4 regions of the Streptomyces sp. NPDC005863 genome follow, and region 3 is predicted to be linked to each of the others. Evidence: riboswitches for the same ligand, from Rfam matches in the RefSeq annotation. Region 3 holds a riboswitch; each other region holds the start of a gene.

Region 1 (4,863 bases), on a different contig from region 3:
AACGAGGCCGCCGCCATGGCCTTCATCCTGCTCTTCGCCGGCTTCGAGACCACCGTCAACCTCATCGGCAACGGCCTGTACGCACTCCTCACCCACCCCGAGCAGCGCGCGCGGCTGCAGCGGGCGCTCGCCGAGGGCGACACCGGGCTCCTGGAGACCGGCGTCGAGGAACTGCTGCGCTACGACGGCCCCGTCGAGCTCGCCACCTGGCGGTACGCGACGGAGGCGGTCCGCATCGGCGGCCAGGACATCGCCGCGGGCGACCCCGTCCTCGTCGTCCTCGCCGCCGCGGACCGCGACCCCGACCGCTTCGAACGGGCCGACACCCTGGACCTCTCCCGCCGTGACAATCAGCACCTCGGATACGGCCACGGCATCCACTACTGCCTCGGCGCACCGCTGGCCAGGCTCGAAGGCCGGACCGCCCTCGCGACGCTGCTGCGGCGCCTTCCCGACCTGCAACTCGCGGCGGATCCCGCCGATTTGCGGTGGCGTGGCGGACTGATCATGCGGGGACTGCGCACGCTGCCGGTGGAGTTCACGGACGCACAGCCCCAGGGCCGTGACTGACGGGCCGTCACGACTGTGATGTTCACGTGATCTCCGCTGCATCGACTTGTGACAAGCGTTCGACTGCGGCTACGTTCACGACGACTTGAGCGCCCCCGGGCGCCCCAGTTGTCGCCGCAGTCTCCTGAAAGGCAACCGCATGCTCTCCGGTCATGGTCGTCACCGACGCCCCCGCCAGGCCCCGGCTCTCATCGTCGCGGCAGGCGTCACCGGATCAGCCATCGCCATCCCGCTGCTCGCCGCCACCAGCGCGAGCGCGGCCGACACGGCCACGTGGGACAAGCTCGCCCAGTGCGAGAGCGGCGGCGCGTGGAGCGCCGACCCGGGCAACGGTTACTACGGAGGGCTCCAGCTCTCCCAGGACACGTGGGAGGCCCACGGCGGCCTCGAGTTCGCGCCCAGCGCCGACCAGGCCTCCAAGTCGCAGCAGATCGCCGTCGCCGAGAAGGTCCTGGACGCCAAGGGCACCGACGCCTGGCCGAGCTGCGCGCCGATCGCCGGTCTCACCGACGGCGGCGCCGCGGCCGACGTCGACCCCGGAGCCCCCCTCCCGCAGACCCCGGACGACACGTCCGACTCCACCGGCCCGACCGGGAGCGACAAGGCCGACGGTTCGAAGGACTCCGAGGACACCGAGGGTTCCGAGGACTCCGCGGACAAGAACAAGGGCACGGACGAGGACAAGGGCGAGGACAAGGGCGAGAAGGCCGACCCGTCCTCGGACGCCGGCGAACCGTCCGCGGACGACGACACGCCCGGCTCGGCCGACGACGCGCGAGACAAGAATCACGACGAGTCCGGCGAAAAGGACGGCAAGGACAGCAAGGGCGACCAGGCCGACGCGGATGACGCGGATGACGCGGACGCCGACGGCAAGTCCGGGTCGCAGGACCCCGCTTCGTCCGGCTCCGAGGGGTCGACCACGCCCGCCGAGGGCTCGGACGGCGCGTCGGCGGGACGCCACCGCGGCGGCGTCGACGAGAGCGAGCGGGCCGGCGGCGACCGTCCGGGGCGGCACGCGTCGCGCGGCGCCGACCGTGACGGTGGCATCGCCGACGGGACGTACACGGTGCGCTCCGGGGACAACCTCTCGCTCATCGCGGACGACCTCGACGTCGACGGCGGCTGGCACGAGCTCTACGCCGAGAACAAGAAGACCGTCGGCGGCGACCCGGACCTCATCCTCCCCGGTCAGAGCCTCGATCTGGGCGAAAAGTAACGGTAGTTGACGAAGAGTCGGGCGGGGTCTTCGCGTCGTATGTCCGCTTTGGCGCGAGTGAGACATGGGTCTCAGAAGCCCTGATCGTCTTTGAAATTGTGTGGAAGACGTGATTACCGTCGTCACCGCTCGCCACTGGTGGGCCCCGCCGGTCGGTACGCCGAATCCTGCCAACGGCCGGACGGGAACAGTCGTCGCTCAAGAGCGCCGTGGGCAGGAGCGGGGGACCCAAGGTTTGTGCCGGGTCCGTCCGTTGAGGGGTGGGGCAGCCGAGAGGCTGAGCGCCGCGAGACGGACGGGAACGGCTAGGGGTGAAGTCGCACTCGAGAAGTGCGACCGGGCAACCACATCGGCCCGAACCCGACAGCTCACCTCGCAGGCGTCGGTGTAGGGGATCAACTCATGCTGCTTTCCAGCAAGGGCAAGCACCGTCGTCCGTCCAAGGCCACGCGCGTCGCCACCCTCGTCGGTGTGACCGGCGCGGCCGTCGCCGCTCCGCTGATGGCGGCCGGCTCGGCCTCCGCCGCCACCGCCTCCGAGTGGGACGCCGTCGCCCAGTGCGAGTCCGGTGGCAACTGGTCCATCAACACCGGCAACGGTTTCCAGGGCGGTCTGCAGTTCTCGCCGTCCACCTGGGCCGCGTACGGCGGCACCAAGTACGCGCCGTCCGCCGACAAGGCCTCCAAGGCCCAGCAGATCGAGATCGGCGAGAAGGTCCTCGCGGGCCAGGGCAAGGGTGCCTGGCCGTCCTGCGGCGTCGGCCTCTCGGGCGCCTCCCCCAGCAGCGGCGGCGGCCAGCAGGAGCAGGCCCCGCAGCAGCAGAAGCCGCAGCAGACGCAGCCGCAGCAGACGCAGCAGCAGGCCGCTCCGGAGCAGAAGCAGGCCGCGCCCAAGCCGCAGCCCACGCCGCAGACCGAGTCCAAGAAGACCGTCGAGACCCCGACCGGCAAGACGGTCAAGAAGGGCGACGGCGAGTACAAGGTCGAGTCCGGCGACACCCTCTCCAAGATCGCCCAGTCGCACCACGTCAAGGGCGGCTGGCAGAAGGTCTACAAGCTCAACGGCGACATCATCGACGACGCCGACTTCATCTACCCGGGCCAGCAGCTGCACCTCAGCTGAGCCTCCCGGGCCCTTCGGGGCCCACCCGGCCGTGCCTCGGCGGACGCACGGCCACCCCGTCCCCACGGGCTCCCCGCCCCGGTGCGCGTATCCCCCGTACGCACCGGGGCGGGGCCATGTCCGCCCCCGCCGTGTTCGCTACCAGCGAGTAAAACGCGGTCTTCCGTCCTGTTTCCCGGGGATTTCGCCTCTTGTCCGTCCCACGGGACGGGCGGTCGGCTGGCTGAAGCCCCGGAGCCGGTTAGGCTCAGGAGACGCAGGGCCGAAGCGGCTCGCGTAAACGCGTCACATCCCAGAAGGAGATGCTCGTGCCGTCCATCGACGTCGTCGTAGCCCGGGAAATCCTGGACTCCCGAGGCAACCCCACGGTCGAGGTCGAGGTCGGCCTCGACGACGGCAGCACCGGTCGTGCCGCCGTTCCGTCCGGTGCCTCCACCGGTGCCTTCGAGGCCATCGAACTCCGTGACGGTGACCCCAACCGTTACCAGGGCAAGGGTGTCGAGAAGGCCGTCCTCGCCGTCATCGAGCAGATCGGCCCGGAGCTCGTCGGCTACGACGCCACCGAGCAGCGCCTGATCGACCAGGCCATGTTCGACCTGGACGCCACCGACAACAAGGCCTCGCTCGGCGCCAACGCCATCCTCGGCGTCTCGCTCGCCGTCGCGCACGCCGCATCCGAGGCCAGCGACCTGCCGCTGTTCCGCTACCTCGGCGGTCCGAACGCGCACCTGCTGCCCGTCCCGATGATGAACATCCTGAACGGCGGGTCGCACGCCGACTCCAACGTCGACATCCAGGAGTTCATGATCGCGCCGATCGGCGCCGAGTCGTTCTCCGAGGCGCTGCGCTGGGGCACCGAGGTCTACCACACCCTCAAGAAGGTGCTGAAGGAGAAGGGCCTGTCCACCGGCCTCGGCGACGAGGGCGGCTTCGCCCCGAACCTGGACTCCAACCGCGCCGCGCTCGACCTCATCCTGGAGGCCATCAAGCAGGCCGGTTACGTCCCCGGTGAGCAGATCGCGCTCGCCCTCGACGTCGCCGCGTCCGAGTTCTACAAGGACGGCTCCTACGAGTTCGAGGGCAAGTCCCGCTCGGCCGCCGAGATGACCGAGTACTACGCGGAGCTCGTCGCCTCGTACCCGCTGGTCTCCATCGAGGACCCGCTGTTCGAGGACGACTGGGCCGGCTGGAACACCATCACCGAGCAGCTCGGCGACAAGGTGCAGCTCGTCGGCGACGACCTGTTCGTCACCAACCCCGAGCGCCTGGCCCGCGGCATCGAGGAGAACTCGGCCAACGCCCTGCTCGTCAAGGTCAACCAGATCGGCTCGCTGACCGAGACCCTGGACGCCGTCGAGATGGCCCAGCGCAGCGGCTTCAAGTGCATGATGTCCCACCGCTCCGGCGAGACCGAGGACGTCACCATCGCCGACCTGGCCGTCGCCACCAACTGCGGCCAGATCAAGACCGGCGCCCCGGCCCGCTCCGAGCGCGTCGCCAAGTACAACCAGCTGCTGCGCATCGAGGAGATCCTCGACGACGCGGCCGTCTACGCCGGACGCAGCGCCTTCCCGCGGTTCCGCTTTGCGGACCAGTAGGCACAGCCGCTTCGCGGACCAGTAGGCACAGCCGCTTCGCGGACCAGTAGTTACGTACGTCCCCGCACCCGGTCCCGTACCGTGTGCGGGGACGTACGCACGTATACGCGCAGCTCTGGGGAGGCGGAACCATGGCCAAGGCCGGGACCAAGGACCGGTTCTCCACCGCGACCCGCCTGCGGCTGCTCGGCGAGCAGACCGCCGAGCGCGTCTACCGCTCCCAGACCAAGCGCCAGGCCCGCCGCTCCCGGCTCACCGGCCGCGCCGCCCTTCTCGCCCTCGTGCTCTGCTCGTTGGTCGTCGCGCTCGCCTATCCGATGCGGCAGTACGTCTCCCAGCGCGCCGAGATCGACG
Region 2 (4,863 bases), on a different contig from region 3:
GGCGCGAAGAAGCGGTAGTACTTCGACTCGTCCGACACCTGTTCGTAGAAGCTGACGAGACGGTCCGCGTCCTCGGCCGTGATGGGCCTGATCCGGGCGGTCCCTCCGTCGCGCAGCACCACATCGGCTTCCCAGTGGGCGGGGTAGTCGTGCCGATCCTGCCGATCCGACGCGGTCTGCATGGGGCCAGGGTACGGGTCGCGCGGCCGCTCGGGCCGGGGCAGGCTGGGACGGGTCGAACGGCCACCGGGACCAGGACGTATGTCCGACGGAGCACCCGTGACGGCATGAGACACTGGTCTAGACAAGTGTGAGACACCTGGAAGGGCAGCAACACATGGCTGAGCGCCGCGTCAACGTCGGCTGGGCCGAGGGCCTTCACGCCCGACCCGCCTCCATCTTCGTCCGCGCGGCCACGGCCGCCGGCGTTCCCGTGACGATCGCCAAGGCCGACGGCAACCCGGTCAACGCCGCGTCGATGCTCGCGGTGCTCGGCCTGGGCGCCCAGGGCGGCGAGGAGATCGTGCTCGCCTCCGACGCCGAGGGTGCCGACGCCGCCCTCGACCGGCTGGCGAAGCTCGTCGCGGAGGGGCTCGAGGAGCTTCCGGAGACGGTCTAGGACGCGTTCCTGGAAAACGTCGAAGGGGTCACCCGGAATATTCCGGGTGACCCCTTCGACGTTTTCCAGGCCTGACGTTCGACGCACTTCAGGACTGACGCCAAAAAGACAGATACCGGAATTCCCGCCTTTTCACTCAGTCCCCTCTTTTGCGAGGGTCTCCCTTTTATACGGCTCCTCCGTTAATTCCGGAGGCTCACCGTGTTGACGGCATGTTGCGGGTCCCTCACACCGCCGCGCCCCGCCCGCCGTGCGGGACGCAGCCGTTGGGCGGCCGCCGTCCGCTCGGCGTGCGCGGCGGCGAGCGTCCTGGCCCGTCCCGCGTCCTTGCGGGCCACCGCGTCGAGGATCGCGGCGTGTTCGGACCACGTCTCGGCCGGCGCCGCCGGGGACTCCACCACGTACATCCAGGCGACCTTGTGGCGGAGCTGGGTGAGCAGCGTGCCGAGGCCGGGGCTCGCGGACGCCTGGGCGAGCGTCTCGTGGAACCAGCCGCCCAGCGCCCGCAGGTCCTCCCCCAGGCCGCCTCTGGCGCGTTCCTGGCCCAGCCGGACGAGACCGCGCAGAACCTTCAGGTGCGCGTCGTCACGGCGCTGTGCGGCGCGTGCCGCGGCGAGCGGTTCGAGCAGCGACCGCATCTCCAGGAGGTCCGCGGCCTCCTGCTCCGTCGGTTCCGCGACGCACGCGCCCGCGTGCCTGCGCGTGACGACGAAACCCTCGGCCTCCAGGGTGCGCAGCGCCTCGCGTACGGGGACGCGCGAGACGCCGTAGCGGCGCGCGAGGAGCTCCTCGGTGAGCCGGCCGCCCCGCGCGTGGACTCCGGCGACGATGTCGTCCCGGATGGCCGTGCTGACCGAATGCGCAGGAATGCGCGTGACCGGACCTCCGCCCACTGACCGGACCTCCATTGAATTCCCCGCGCCCCGCCGTCGGCCGACGCTCGTCCGGTGACTCTATTGCAGAGTGCCGCGATTTCCGATGGCGTCCGGGAATTCATGGATATCTTTTGGCCACTGCGGGACGAGGCGCCGCCGCGGCAACGCGAAAGCCCCGGCTCATCAGGAGCCGGGGCTTTCGAAGCGGTGCTGTGGAATCCGCGTCCGTCAGACGTTGACGCCGTGTCCGCGCAGGTACGCGATGGGGTCGATGTCCGAGCCGTAGTCCGGGCCGGTGCGGGCCTCGAAGTGCAGGTGCGGGCCGCTGGCGTTTCCGGTGGCGCCGGAGATGCCTATCTGCTGGCCCGGGGTGACCGTCTGGCCGACGGAGACACCGAGGGAGGACATGTGGCCGTACTGGGTGTACGTGCCGTCGTTCATCTTGATGACCACGTTGTTGCCGTAGGCGCCGCCCCAGCCGGCCTCGACGACGGTGCCGGCGCCGACCGCGTGGACCGAGGTGCCGGACGCGGCGTGGAAGTCGATGCCGGTGTGGCTGCCGGAGGACCACATGGCGCCGCCGGTCTGGTAGCCCGTGGAGACGTACGAGCCGGAGATCGGGGCGACGTAGCTGTTCAGGCGCTTGCGCTCGGCCGCGCGGGCGGCGCGCTCCTTGGCCTCGCGCTCCTTCGCGGCCTTCGCCTTGGCCTCGGCCTCGGCCTTGCGCTTCTCCTCGGCGGCCTTCTTCTTGGCGGCCTCTTCGGCCTTCTGGGCGGCAGCGGCGTCGTCGGCGGCCTGGCGCTGGGCGGCCGCCTGCGCGTCGATGTTCTCGGCGAGCGAGTCGCCGACGGAGATGGCCTGGGTGAAGCCGGTGTGCTCGAGGGCCGCGTCATCGGCGGCGGCGAGCGCCGGACCGGCGAGGCCTCCGATGACACCGGTGGTGGTGAGCGCTGCGACGCCCGCGACGTTCGCGGTGGTACGCGTGAGGCGGCTCGGACGACGGTGCTTCCCGGTGGCACGGGTGAACGCCATGAAGCGGCTGATCCTTTCCTTCCCTCTCGCCTACCGGGTTAGCTGACGGGTTCGGAGCAGGAAGGTCTCCTACAGGTTCCTCGCCTCGCGGCAAGGTGCCCGATTCACCCCAGGGGACATGTGGGTCCCCGGCTCCCCTGGCTCGCGCCGTACGGGGACTCGGCGATGACTGTCCGGTGCCGCGGATGCGGCGTACTGCGCGACGAACAGCCGGACCGACGCTAAACGGGCGCACTTTCAATCGACAAACAGAACTCGACTTTTGTAGCGCACGCCACAGGGCAGACGGGCAACCTCCATATGAATTCGGACATATGAGGACCCTGGCGCCCGAAGCGGTCACCAGGGTCCTCATATGTCCGGCCTGACGGTCACTCAGCCGGTGACCACACTCACGTCACCGATCCCGAGGGCCCTGACGGGCTCCTCGATCTGCGCGGCGTCCCCGACGAGGACCGTCACCAGACGGTCCTCCGGGAAGGCGTTCACGACGGCAGCGGTGGCCTCCACGGTGCCGGTGGCCGCCAGCTGCCGGTACAGCTGCGCCTGGAAGTCGTCCGGCAGGTTCTGCTCGACCTGGTCGGCGAGGGTGGCCGCGACGGAGGCCGCCATCTCGTACTTGAGCGGGGCGACGCCCACCAGGTTCTGCACGGCGACGTCACGCTCGGCGTCGGTGAGCCCGTCGGCCGCGAGGGTGCGCAGCACCTTCCAGAGGTCGTCGAGCGCCGGGCCGGTGTTCGGGGTGTCCACGGAGCCGCTGATGGCGAGCATCGCGGCGCCCGTGCCGTCCGGCGCCGAACGCAGCACCTGGCCGAACGCCCTGACGCCGTAGGTGTATCCCTTCTCCTCGCGCAGGACGCGGTCCAGGCGCGAGGTGAGGGTGCCGCCCAGGCAGTACGTGCCGAGCACCTGGGCGGGCCAGACGCGGTCGTGCCGGTCGGGGCCGATGCGGCCGATCAGCAGCTGCGTCTGGACCGCTCCGGGGCGGTCCACGATGACGACGCGGCCGCGGTCGTCGGCGGTCACCGGCGGCACCGGGCGCGGCTCGCCCGCGGAGCCGGTCCAGGCGCCGACGGTGTCCGCGAGGACGGCGTCGAGGTCGGTGCCGGTCAGGTCGCCGACCACCACGAGGGTGGCCGTGGCGGGCCGGACGTGCTTCTCGTAGAAGGCCCGCACCGCCGCCGAGTCGATGGCGGTGACCGTCTCCTCGGTGCCCTGGCGCGGCCGCGACATGCGCGCGGTCGGCGGGAAGAGCTGCCGGGAGAGTTCCTTGGCGGCGCGCCGCGCGGGGTTGGCGGCCTCGTGCGGGATCTCGTCCAGGCGGTTGCGTACGAGCCGTTCGATCTCGCTGTCGGCGAAGGCCGGGGCCCGCAGCGCGTCGGCGAGCAGGCCGAGCGCCTTGGGGAGCCGGGAGACCGGAACCTCCAGGGAGACGCGGACCCCCGGGTGGTCGGCGTGCGCGTCGAGGGTCGCGCCGCAGCGGTCGAGCTCGGCGGCGAACTCCTCGGCGGAGTGCTTGTCGGTGCCCTCGTTGAAGGCCCTCGCCATGATCGTGGCGACGCCGTCGAGGCCCTCGGGCTCGGCGTCCAGGGGCGCTTCGAGGTGGATCTCGACGGCGACGACCTGCTGGCCGGGGCGGTGACAGCGCAGGACGGTGAGGCCGTTGGGCAGGGTGCCGCGCTGGGGGGCGGGGAAGGCCCAGGGCTTGGCCGTGCCCGCCTGGGGCTGGGGGTGGAACTGCATGGTCGCGGCCTCGGTCACTTCGCCGCCTCCTCTTCTTCCTCGTCGTCCGCGTCGGCGTCGGCCGGGGCCGTCGGCTCGTACACGAGCACCGCGCGGTTGTCCGGGCGCAGGCGGGCCTTGGCGACCTCCTGGACCTCCTCCGCGGTGACGTCGAGGACGCGCTGCACGGCGGTGAGGGCGAGCTGCGGGTCGCCGAACAGGACCGCGTACCGGCAGAGTTCGTCGGCGCGGCCCGCGACCGTGCCGAGCCGGTCGAGCCACTCGCGCTCCAACTGTGCCTGGGCGCGCTCCATCTCCTCCGCGGTGGGGCCCTCCGCGGCGAAGCGGGCGAGCTCCTCGTCGACGGCGGCCTCGATGACGGGCACCTCGACGTCGCCGGACGTCTTCACGTCCAGCCAGCCGAGCGACGGCGCGCCTGCGAGCCGCAGCAGGCCGAACCCGGCGGCGACCGCCGTACGGTCACGGCGCACCAGGCGGTTGTAGAGCCGGGAGGACTCGCCGCTGCCGAGGACGGTGAGGGCGATGTCGGCCGCGTCGCACGCGCGCGTGCCGTCCTCCGGGAGGCGGTAGGCGGCCATCAGGGCACGGGCCGGC
Region 3 (4,863 bases):
GTGCGGAACGTGCTGCCGCTGAGCGAGCGCGGGCGGGGCTTGCGGTGCGCTGCCACGAAGAGGGCTCCTTACCTGTCCGGCGGCGGCCCGCCACAGGGGGAGCGGGCCGCCGCCGGGTTTCTCGGCGGTGGTGTCCGACGAGCCGTCCGGTCCGGACGGCGACGGGGAGCCGGTCACCTGGTGGAGGACGCTAAACCTGACCGTCACGGGTTGGTGACGGATTGTGCGGAACCGACGGAAGTGGGCGCCTGAACGACCGACTGTGACCGGGTCGCCCGGCCGCGGGCGCCTGCTTCGAACGCGGCTGTGACCGATGGCTCGATTGCGCCGCAGCCGTGAGGGAGCGGTGGTACGGGGGTGGCTGCCGGGAGCCGTGGGCGACCGGGCTAGGCTCCGGCCCCATGGACCTACTCATCCATCTCTTCGTCGGCCTGCACATCATCGGCATCGCCTCGCTCCTGGGCGGTTTCCTCACCCAGATGAAGCAGATGGGCCAGGGTGCCGCCCGTTTCAGCCCCGCGATGCTGCACGGCGCGCTCGTGATGCTCGTCACCGGTGTGGTCCTGGTGGGCCTCAACCAGGCGGACGACAACGCGGTCAACAACCTCAAGATCGGCATCAAGCTGGCCCTGCTGATCGTGATCCTCGCGCTGGTCTACGTGAAGCGGGACGAGGAGAAGATCGAGAAGCCGCTCTTCGGTGCGGTCGGCCTGCTGACCGTGGCGAACATCTTCATCGCGGTGCTCTGGACCTGAGGCGAGGCTCTGGACCTGAGGGCTGGCCCTCCAGCCGTCGCGTACGTGTGGCCCGCATCCCCCCGGGATGCGGGCCACACGCGCGTGGGGGTGCGGTTACGCGGGGCGCACCACACTGTGGATCGGCATGTAGTAGATCGACTCGACGCGGACGTTCGCGCCCGGCTTCGGGGCGTGGATCATCTTGCCGTTGCCGATGTAGATCCCGACGTGGCTGATGTCGTCGTAGAAGAACACCAGGTCACCGGGTTTGGCGTCGGCGGTCTTCACGGTCGTGCCGACCTTCACCTGGTCCCATGTGGTGCGCGGCAGGGAGATCCCCGCGGCCTTCCAGGCGTCCTGGGTGAGGCCGGAGCAGTCGTAGGAGTCGGGTCCGGTGGCGCCCCACACGTACGGCTTGCCGATCTGTGCCTCCGCGAAGTCGATGACCTTCGCGGCCTTCGTGGCGTAGCTGCCGTCCGTGCTCCCGGATCCCGTACCGGACCCCGTACCGGCATCTGAGCCCGCGCCGGTGCCCGGCCCCGAACCTGATCCGGACCCCGAACCGGAACCGGAGTCGCCCTTCCCCTGTTCCTTCTCCCGCTGCGCGGCCTCCTCCGCCTTGCGCTTGCGCTCCGCCTCCGCGGCCTGCTCGCGGGCCAGCTTCTCGGCCTTGCGCTTGGCCTCCTGCTTCTTCTTCCGCTCGATCTCCGCCAGCCGCGCCTTCTCCTGGGCGGTGAGGTTCGAGAGGAGCTCGCGCGCGTGGCCCAGCTTCCGCTGGACGGTCTGCTTGCTGGTCTTGAGGTCGTCCCGCGCGTCGCTCAGGGTCTTGAGGCTCGTCGCGGCCTTCGTGCGCTGCTTGGTCGCCGACGCCTGCTCCGCCTCGTACGCGTCGACCGCCTTCTTCTGGCGCGTGGTCAGCCGGTCCGTGAGGTGGTTCTGGTCGAAGTAGCCCTGCGGGTCGTTGGCGAGCATCATCGTCGCCGTCTCGGAGACGGCACCGGTGCGGTACTGCGCGGCGGCGAACGAGCCGAGTTCCTTACGCGCGTCGTTCAGCTTGTCGGCGCGCGCGGCCACGTCGTCGAGCAGGCGGTCGACCTTCTTGCGCTGCTTGTCGGAGCGCTCCTTGGCCGCGTTGTACTTCTGGGTGGCCACGCCGGCCTGCTGATAGAGCTCGTCGACCTTCTTCTGGACCTCTTCGAGGCTGGGCTTCGCCGGTGTGGAGGGCGCTGCCTGCGCGCTCTGCGAGAGGAGGGCGACGGAGGTGAGGGCCGCCGTCGTGATGCCGAGGGCGGGGGTCGTGCGGAGTGCGGATGCCCGGGTCCGCGGCTTGCGGTGCGACGCCAAGGGAGGCGACTCCTTCCGTAGACCGCCTACCGGGTTAGCTGTCGGGTTCGGGCGGCTGGTCCGGAAGGTTGCCCTACGGTCCCGTACTGCGTACGGGACTGATTCACCCCAAGTTTTACGGTGGGTCCCCGGCTCCGAGCACGTCGGACTCGGCGGAGGCCACCCGTTCCCGGCGGGGTTCGCCGGTGGGGGACGAGAGGCCCGCGGAGCACGCTAGCCAACTCGTGTGGCCCGTGTGAAGGTTGATGTTCGTTATGCCCGATACATTTTCGTGACTTTGCGCGAGGCCCGGTGCGAACATCGGAATGGTACGCACCGGCAAATGCGGAGCGTGATCGTCCGCGGGCGTGGGGTAGCCGGGCGGGGCGGTCGGCCGGGTGGCCGGGCGAGAGGTGACCGGAACCCGCAGCGGGTTGTCAGTGGGGCCGCCTAGACTCGGGAGGCGATGAGCAGCCTCTTTGATGACAGCTTCCTGGCGGACCTGCAGCCCTCCCGGGCCACGGACGAAGCGACCCCGCCGCCGCCCGAGGACAGCGCTCCGGAGCCCATTCCGGACGACCTGTTCGACGGGAAGTTCGACGCGCCCATGACCCGGGAGACGCACTACCGCGACGGTGCCCCCCGCCCGGTCATCGACCCGGCGTCGCTCCTGGACGGGCTGAACGAGAACCAGCGCGCGGCCGTCGTGCACGCCGGCGCGCCGCTGCTCATCGTCGCCGGCGCCGGCTCCGGCAAGACCCGCGTGCTGACCCACCGCATCGCGTACCTGCTCGCCGAGCGCGGTGTGCACCCCGGCCAGATCCTCGCGATCACCTTCACGAACAAGGCCGCGGGCGAGATGAAGGAGCGCGTCGAGCAGCTCGTGGGCCCGCGGGCGAACGCGATGTGGGTGTCGACCTTCCACAGCGCCTGCGTCCGCATCCTGCGCCGCGAGTACAAGAAGCTGGGCTTCACCTCCTCCTTCTCGATCTACGACGCCGCGGACTCCAAGCGGCTGATGGCCCTGGTCTGCCGTGACCTGGATCTCGATCCGAAGAAGTTCCCGCCGAAGTCCTTCAGCGCCAAGATCTCCAACCTGAAGAACGAGCTGATCGACGAGGAGGACTTCGCGGGCCGGGCGGCCGACGGCTTCGACAAGACCCTCGCCGAGGCCTACGCGATGTACCAGTCGCGCCTCCGCGAGGCGAACGCGCTGGACTTCGACGACCTGATCATGACGACGGTCCACCTGCTCCGCGCCTTCCCGGACGTTGCCGAGCACTACCGCCGCCGCTTCCGGCACGTCATGGTCGACGAGTACCAGGACACCAACCACGCGCAGTACGCGCTGGTGCGCGAGCTGGTCGGCCCCTCCGGAGGCGAGGGCGACGACCCCGCCGAGCTGTGCGTGGTGGGCGACGCCGACCAGTCGATCTACGCCTTCCGCGGCGCCACGATCCGCAACATCCTCCAGTTCGAGGAGGACTACACCGACGCGACGACGATCCTCCTGGAGCAGAACTACCGCTCCACGCAGACGATCCTCACCGCCGCGAACGCGGTCATCGAGCGGAACGAAAGCCGCCGCCCGAAGAACCTGTGGACCAACCAGGGCGCGGGCGCGCGCATCACCGGATACGTCGCCGACACGGAGCACGACGAGGCACAGTTCGTCGCCGACGAGATCGACCGCCTCACGGACGCGGGCGACGCCAAGGCCGGCGACGTGGCGATCTTCTACCGGACGAACGCCCAGTCCCGTGTCTTCGAAGAGATCTTCATCCGCGTCGGCCTGCCCTACAAGGTCGTCGGCGGCGTCCGCTTCTACGAGCGCAAGGAGGTCCGCGATGTGCTGGCCTACCTGCGCGTTCTCGCCAACCCCGAGGACGCGGTCCCGCTGCGCCGCATCCTCAACGTGCCCAAGCGGGGCATCGGCGACCGCGCCGAGGCGATGATCGACGCGCTCTCGCAGCGCGAGAAGATCTCCTTCCCGCAGGCGCTGCGCCGCGTCGACGAGGCGTACGGCATGGCGGCCCGCTCGGCCAACGCCGTCAAGCGGTTCAACACGCTCATGGAGGAGCTGCGGACGGTCGTCGAGTCCGGCGCGGGACCGGCCGTCGTCCTGGAGGCCGTCCTCGAACGCACCGGCTACCTCGCCGAGTTGCAGGCCTCGACCGACCCGCAGGACGAGACACGCATCGAGAACCTCCAGGAACTTGCCGCGGTGGCCCTGGAGTTCGAGCAGGACAACAGCCAGGCGGGGCAGCAGGGCGACGCCCAGGCGCAGGGCGACGGCCAGGCGCAGGGCGCAGGCCCGGCGGAAGGTGACCAGGCCGAGGGTGACGAGGGGGCCGCCGCCGCTCCGGCCGGGACGCTCTCCGACTTCCTGGAGCGTGTCGCCCTGGTCGCCGACTCCGACCAGATCCCCGACGAGGAGGACGACGGCTCCGGAGTCATCACCCTGATGACGCTGCACACCGCCAAGGGCCTCGAGTTCCCCGTGGTCTTCCTGACCGGCATGGAGGACGGCGTGTTCCCGCACATGCGCTCCCTCGGGCAGGTCAAGGAGCTGGAGGAGGAGCGCCGGCTCGCGTACGTGGGCATCACGCGCGCGCGTGAACGGCTCTATCTGACGCGGTCCTCGATGCGCAGCGCCTGGGGCCAGCCGTCGTACAACCCGCCGTCGCGCTTCCTCGAGGAGATCCCGGACACCCACCTGGACTGGAAGCGGACGGGCTCCATCGGCGCCCCGGCGTCGTCCGGTTCCGGCGGATCGGGACCGGCCGGGGGCATCGCCTCGTCG
Region 4 (4,863 bases), on a different contig from region 3:
TACACCTGGGGGAAGGCGGCGGCCCGCACGGTCGCCGAGTACCAGATGTACGCGACGTCGCTGGCGCTGCTGCGCCACCGAGGGCGGCGCGGCCGGGCCGGGGCCGACTTCGTGGCCCGCGAGCGGGAGCTCCTCGAACGGCTCTGGGAGCGGCGCGAGCCGGCCCGCCCCGCGCTGGCGTACGCGGCGCAGGCGACGGCCCCGGTGATGCGACCGCTGCCACCGGGCCCCTACGGGACGTACGGGGCCTCCGGGACCTACGGGACGTACGGGGCCTCCGGGACCTACGGGACGTACGGGGCCTCAGGGACCTACGGGTCGTACGGGGCCTCCGGCGGGTACGGCCACCCCCCTTACGGAGCGCCCGTCCCCGCCACCCCTTACGGGACCACCCCGTACGGCGCGTACAACCCTTACCGCTCCTAGGGCGTGTCCTAGGCGGACGCAGCCGTCAGCCGCGCGATCTCCGCCGGCGTCAGCTCGAGCTCCGCCACCGCGAGCAGCGCCGGCAGCTGCTCGACCGTGCGCGCGGAGGCGATCGGCGCCGCCACCGTGGGCTGCGCGGCCAGCCAGGCGAGCGCCACGGTCGCGACCTGCGCCCCGTGCGCCTCGGCGATCTCGTCGAGCGCGGTCAGGACGCGCTCGCCCCGCTCGCTGCCCACGTATTGCGCGACGCCGCCGCTGCGGGCGCTCTCCACCTTCGCGCCCGGACGGTACTTGCCGGTGAGGAAGCCGGACGCGAGCGCGTAGTAGGGGACGGCCGCGAGGCCGGAGCGCGAGGCGACCTCCTGGAGCGGGCCCTCGTAGGTGTCGCGGGAGACGAGGTTGTAGTGCGGCTGCAGCGCGACGTAGCGCGCGAGGCCCTCGCGGTCGGAGAGGTCGAGGGATTCCTGGAGCCGCTCGGGGGTGATGTTGGAGGCGGCGATGGCGCGCACCTTGCCGTCCCGCACCAGGCCGTCGAGCGTCCCGATGATCTCCTCCACCGGGACCGACGGGTCGTCGTAGTGCGTGTAGTAGAGGTCGATGTAGTCGGTGCCGAGGCGGCGCAGCGACGCGTCGATGCCGCCCTTGACGGTCGCCGGGGAGAGTCCCTTGAACTCGGGGTGGGCGCCGACCTTCGTGGCGATGACGACGTCGGAGCGGTTGCCGCGTTCGGCCAGCCACTCGCCGACGAGGGTCTCGGACTCACCGCCCTGGTTGCCGTCCACCCAGGCCGAGTAGACGTCGGCGGTGTCGATGAAGTTGCCGCCCGCGGCGGTGTAGGCGTCGAGGACGGCGAAGGAGGCCGCCCGGTCGGCGGTCCAGCCGAAGACGTTGCCGCCCAGGGAGAGCGGGAAGACCTCGAGGTCGGAGGAGCCGAGCGTACGCAGATGAGTCATGCGTACCTCAACAAGCACACCGGAAACGGAATTCCGTGCACGCACCACCGGACCGACCGGCGGCCCTGGCGTCGGGGGGATGTCGCCAGGACCGCCGGAGTACGGAGACCCGGACCGCGCGGGGCGCGGGGGCGCGGACCTCAGGAATACCTCAGGGATACCTCAGGGGTTCAGGCCCTTGCCCTGCAGCCAGCCGAGCGGGTCGATCCCGGTGCCGTCGGGCGTGTGGACCTCCATGTGGAGGTGCGGCCCGGTGACGTTGCCGGTCGCGCCGACGCGGCCGATGACCTCGCCGGTGGTGACCTTCTGGCCCGCGCTGACATTGAGCGAGGACTGGTGGCAGTACCAGACCTCCGTGCCGTCCTCGAGTTCGAGCACGGTGCGGTAGCCGTACGCGCCCGCCCAGCCGGCCTCCTTGACGGTGCCGGTGTGCACGGCCTTGAGCGGCGTGCCCGTCGGCGCGGCGAAGTCGAGGCCGGTGTGGTGGCCGGAGGACCACATGGCGCCGGCGTCGCCGAAGTGCGAGGTGAGGGTGTACGAGGAGGTCGGGATGGCGTAGCTCTTGGCGAGCTTGGCCAGGCGCGCGGCCTCGGCCTTGGCCTTGCGGGCCTCCTCCGCCTTCTTCTTCTTGGCGGCGGCCTCGGCGTCCGCCTTCTTCTCGGCGGTCTTCTGCTGGGCGGCGGCCTCTTCGGCGGCCTTCTTGACGGCGGCGTCCTCGGCGGCGGTCCGTACGGCGGTGTCCGCCTGGTGCTGCTGGTTCTCGGCCTGCCGCATGATGCGGGTGCGCAGTGCCTCGCCCGCGTCGGTGGTGCCCTGCTCGGCGTCGACGGAGCTGACGCCGGCGGCGGTGAGCGGGGCGGACGCGGCGACGGCCGTCGTGGCGTCGGAGGAGTCGTCGGCCAGCAACGAGCCCACACCCGGCAGGGACTTGGCCTCGGGGAGCGAGTCGGCGACGGCGTCCACGCCCGGCAGGTCGGGCATCGATATGGAGACCGGCGGCTTGCCGTCCTGAGCGGTGGCGATGCCGCCCGCGCCGACGGCGGCGATGACGCCCACGCCGAGGACGGTGGAGCTGCGGGCGAGCCCGCCGCCGCCCTTCTTGTGCACACGGTGCCTGCCGCGGACGGGCCGGACGGAATCCTCGGTGGGGTTCCACTCCTCGAAGGAGTCCTCGTCGTACACGCCGAAGTCGTCGTCATTCGGTATGTACACGGCTTGGGGGGCAGGCCGGTTGGACGCCACTGGGGCGCACTCCTTTCCTTCCTTCTCGCCTACCGGGTTAGCTGACGGGTTCGGAGCAGGAAGGTCTCCTACGGGCAGCTGCCGGCGCGTGCGCGCATGACCGGATCGAGGCATGCGTGCATGGGCGGCAGAGGTCCGATTCACCCCAAGTTAGTGGTTCCCCGGCTCCCTTGCGGGATTAGGCGCGTGCGCGCGGAGCCGCCTCTAGTGACGGCTGGGACGACCGCGCTGCGTTATCGAACGTTAATAGACAGCGGGTCGGTATTCCAAGCTGTTCCGGTTGATCGTTAACGCCGATCGGCCGTACGTACCGGGACACGCGGGGGCGGAACGGGGCGAGTTGACCCCGCCTTGGTCCACACCGGAATTTCACATTCCCTTGACGGAACGTCAGTTGTTATGCGGAGCGGTGCACTTCAGTCACCGGTGGTGACGTCGGGGTCCCCGGCGACCGGGCGGCGCACCGCGAGCAGGGCCATGTCGTCCGTCATCCGGCCCCCGGTGTGCCGCCGCACCTCCTCCGCGAGCGCGGCGAGCAACGCCCGCGGGCCCCCGCGTCCGGGGAAGATCCGGCCGCCGAGCCGGGTCGCGGGATCGTAGAACTCGCCCGCCGCGTCCCGCGCCTCCGACAGGCCGTCCGTGTAGAAGAGCAGCGTCGCGCCCGGCGGGAACTCGGTCTCGTCGGCCCGGTCCGGCCACATGCCGAGATCGCCCATGCCGAGCGGCAGCGCGGGCTCGCTCGCCGACATGACGCACAGCCGCCCGTCGCCGCGCAGCAGCAGCGGGGACGGGTGCCCCCGGTTGATCAGCCGGACCCGGCCGTCGGCGTGCCGGAACTCGGCGAGGACGGCGGTGGTGAAGCCCTCGAACGCGTCGAGGCCGTCGCGCCGGGTGCCCTCGCGGGCCAGCGCCCGCTCCAGGCGCTGCGCCACGGCCTCCAGGGTGGCCTCCTGCTCGGCGGCCTCCCGGAAGGCGCCGATGACGACGGCGACCGCGGCGACCGCACCCATGCCCTTGCCCCGTACGTCGCCGACGATGAGCCGGACCCCGTGCGGGGTGTCCTGCACGGCGTACAGATCGCCCCCGATGAAGGCGTCGGCCTGCGCGGCCTCGTACCGCGCCGCGATGTCGAGCCCCCCGATCCGCGGGTCCGGCTCGGGCAGCACGGCGCGCTGGGTCGTCTCGGCGATGGAACGGGCGTTGGCGAGCCGGTCGTTGCCGCGGCGCACGACACGGTTGATGACGATCGCGAGGGCCGCGACGGTGACCACGGTGAGCACCTCGGTGACGGCCTCGACGTGGCTGCTGCCCACGTTCCCGAAGTGCAGGACGAGGACGGCGGCGGTGGCGGCGGCGCCGGTCAGGACGGTGCTCAGGAGCGAGTAGAAGGGGGCGGCGATCAGCGGGGCGGCCGTGAAGAGGGGCGCCGCGGTGAACTCGGGCGGGGTCGAGACGTCGTACACGACCCCGACGAGGAGCAGCAGCAGGGGGAGCGCGCGGACGAACGTCCGCTCGTGCGCGGTGGCACCCCTGTCGCCGGTTCCGCCTCGCTGCCCCACCGCTTGTCTCCCGCCGACTCCGCGCCCATCACCGCGCTCCGTCCAGGGTTCCCCCGGAGGGGAGCGGGGGCGAGCCGGTGCGGGCCGACCGGGTTACGGGGCGGCGAAACCCGTAGGGGAGCGAGGGAGCAAAGGAGCAAGGGGACCGAAAAAAACCCAGGGCCGGAAGCTGATGCTTCCGGCCCTGGGCCTTCAGTAGCGGGGACAGGATTTGAACCTGCGACCTCTGGGTTATGAGCCCAGCGAGCTACCGAGCTGCTCCACCCCGCGTCGGTGAACACAACACTACGCCATGCGGAGGGGTGCGTCGAACCACTTCCCCGCGCCCGCCGCAGCCGCCCTACGGGCACCCGGTGCCGCCCCTACGGGTTCTCCGCGTGCGTGAGCGTCTCCCAGGCGACGAAGAGCCCGTCCGTGCCCTCGGGACGCCGCTGCTCGGTGAACCGTTCGGTCTGCGGCATGTCCAGGTGCAGCCGGCCCCGCAGATGGTTGAGGCCGACCTCCGTGTCGGGCCCCATGTCACGCTGCACCCGGCCGCCGCAGAGCCAGCCCGGCGCCTTCTCGCCCAGCTGGTACCGGGAGTGGAACTCGAAGGCGGCCCGCAGCCGGTCCTGGACCTCCCCGTACAGGTCGACGCCCTGGTGGCGGGCGGTCTCCGCCATGTGCGCGGTGGCGGCCAGCGA

The links. Region 3 has a riboswitch for cyclic di-AMP ahead of ACFYO9_RS04805 (NlpC/P60 family protein). Riboswitches for the same ligand answer to the same signal wherever they lie in the genome.
Region 1: another riboswitch for cyclic di-AMP. It lies ahead of ACFYO9_RS23240 (transglycosylase family protein); the one in region 3 lies ahead of ACFYO9_RS04805 (NlpC/P60 family protein).
Region 2: another riboswitch for cyclic di-AMP. It lies ahead of ACFYO9_RS20970 (M23 family metallopeptidase); the one in region 3 lies ahead of ACFYO9_RS04805 (NlpC/P60 family protein).
Region 4: another riboswitch for cyclic di-AMP. It lies ahead of ACFYO9_RS25745 (M23 family metallopeptidase); the one in region 3 lies ahead of ACFYO9_RS04805 (NlpC/P60 family protein).

The regions. Positions count from the first base shown of each region.
Region 1 covers NZ_JBIAII010000006.1:389,217-394,079, forward strand. Annotated here, with positions in the region: gene ACFYO9_RS23230 (cytochrome P450) at 1-570, shown strand, start outside; gene ACFYO9_RS23235 (transglycosylase family protein) at 710-1,789, shown strand; cyclic di-AMP (ydaO/yuaA leader) riboswitch at 2,018-2,187, shown strand; gene ACFYO9_RS23240 (transglycosylase family protein) at 2,192-2,911, shown strand; gene eno (phosphopyruvate hydratase) at 3,220-4,509, shown strand; gene ACFYO9_RS23250 (septum formation initiator family protein) at 4,641-4,863, shown strand, end outside.
Region 2 covers NZ_JBIAII010000005.1:424,038-428,900, forward strand. Annotated here, with positions in the region: gene ACFYO9_RS20955 (GNAT family N-acetyltransferase) at 1-182, opposite strand, end outside; gene ACFYO9_RS20960 (HPr family phosphocarrier protein) at 338-619, shown strand; gene ACFYO9_RS20965 (GntR family transcriptional regulator) at 802-1,512, opposite strand; gene ACFYO9_RS20970 (M23 family metallopeptidase) at 1,723-2,526, opposite strand; cyclic di-AMP (ydaO/yuaA leader) riboswitch at 2,539-2,701, opposite strand; gene ACFYO9_RS20975 (pitrilysin family protein) at 2,902-4,287, opposite strand; gene ACFYO9_RS20980 (pitrilysin family protein) at 4,284-4,863, opposite strand, start outside.
Region 3 covers NZ_JBIAII010000001.1:1,116,958-1,121,820, reverse strand. Annotated here, with positions in the region: gene ACFYO9_RS04815 (NlpC/P60 family protein) at 1-56, opposite strand, end outside; gene ACFYO9_RS04810 (hypothetical protein) at 402-755, shown strand; gene ACFYO9_RS04805 (NlpC/P60 family protein) at 852-2,081, opposite strand; cyclic di-AMP (ydaO/yuaA leader) riboswitch at 2,089-2,246, opposite strand; gene ACFYO9_RS04800 (ATP-dependent DNA helicase) at 2,527-4,863, shown strand, end outside.
Region 4 covers NZ_JBIAII010000007.1:423,451-428,313, reverse strand. Annotated here, with positions in the region: gene ACFYO9_RS25755 (PrsW family intramembrane metalloprotease) at 1-426, shown strand, start outside; gene ACFYO9_RS25750 (aldo/keto reductase) at 435-1,379, opposite strand; gene ACFYO9_RS25745 (M23 family metallopeptidase) at 1,542-2,621, opposite strand; cyclic di-AMP (ydaO/yuaA leader) riboswitch at 2,633-2,816, opposite strand; gene ACFYO9_RS25740 (PP2C family protein-serine/threonine phosphatase) at 3,038-4,180, opposite strand; tRNA gene ACFYO9_RS25735 (tRNA-Met) at 4,377-4,450, opposite strand; gene ACFYO9_RS25730 (alginate lyase family protein) at 4,543-4,863, opposite strand, start outside.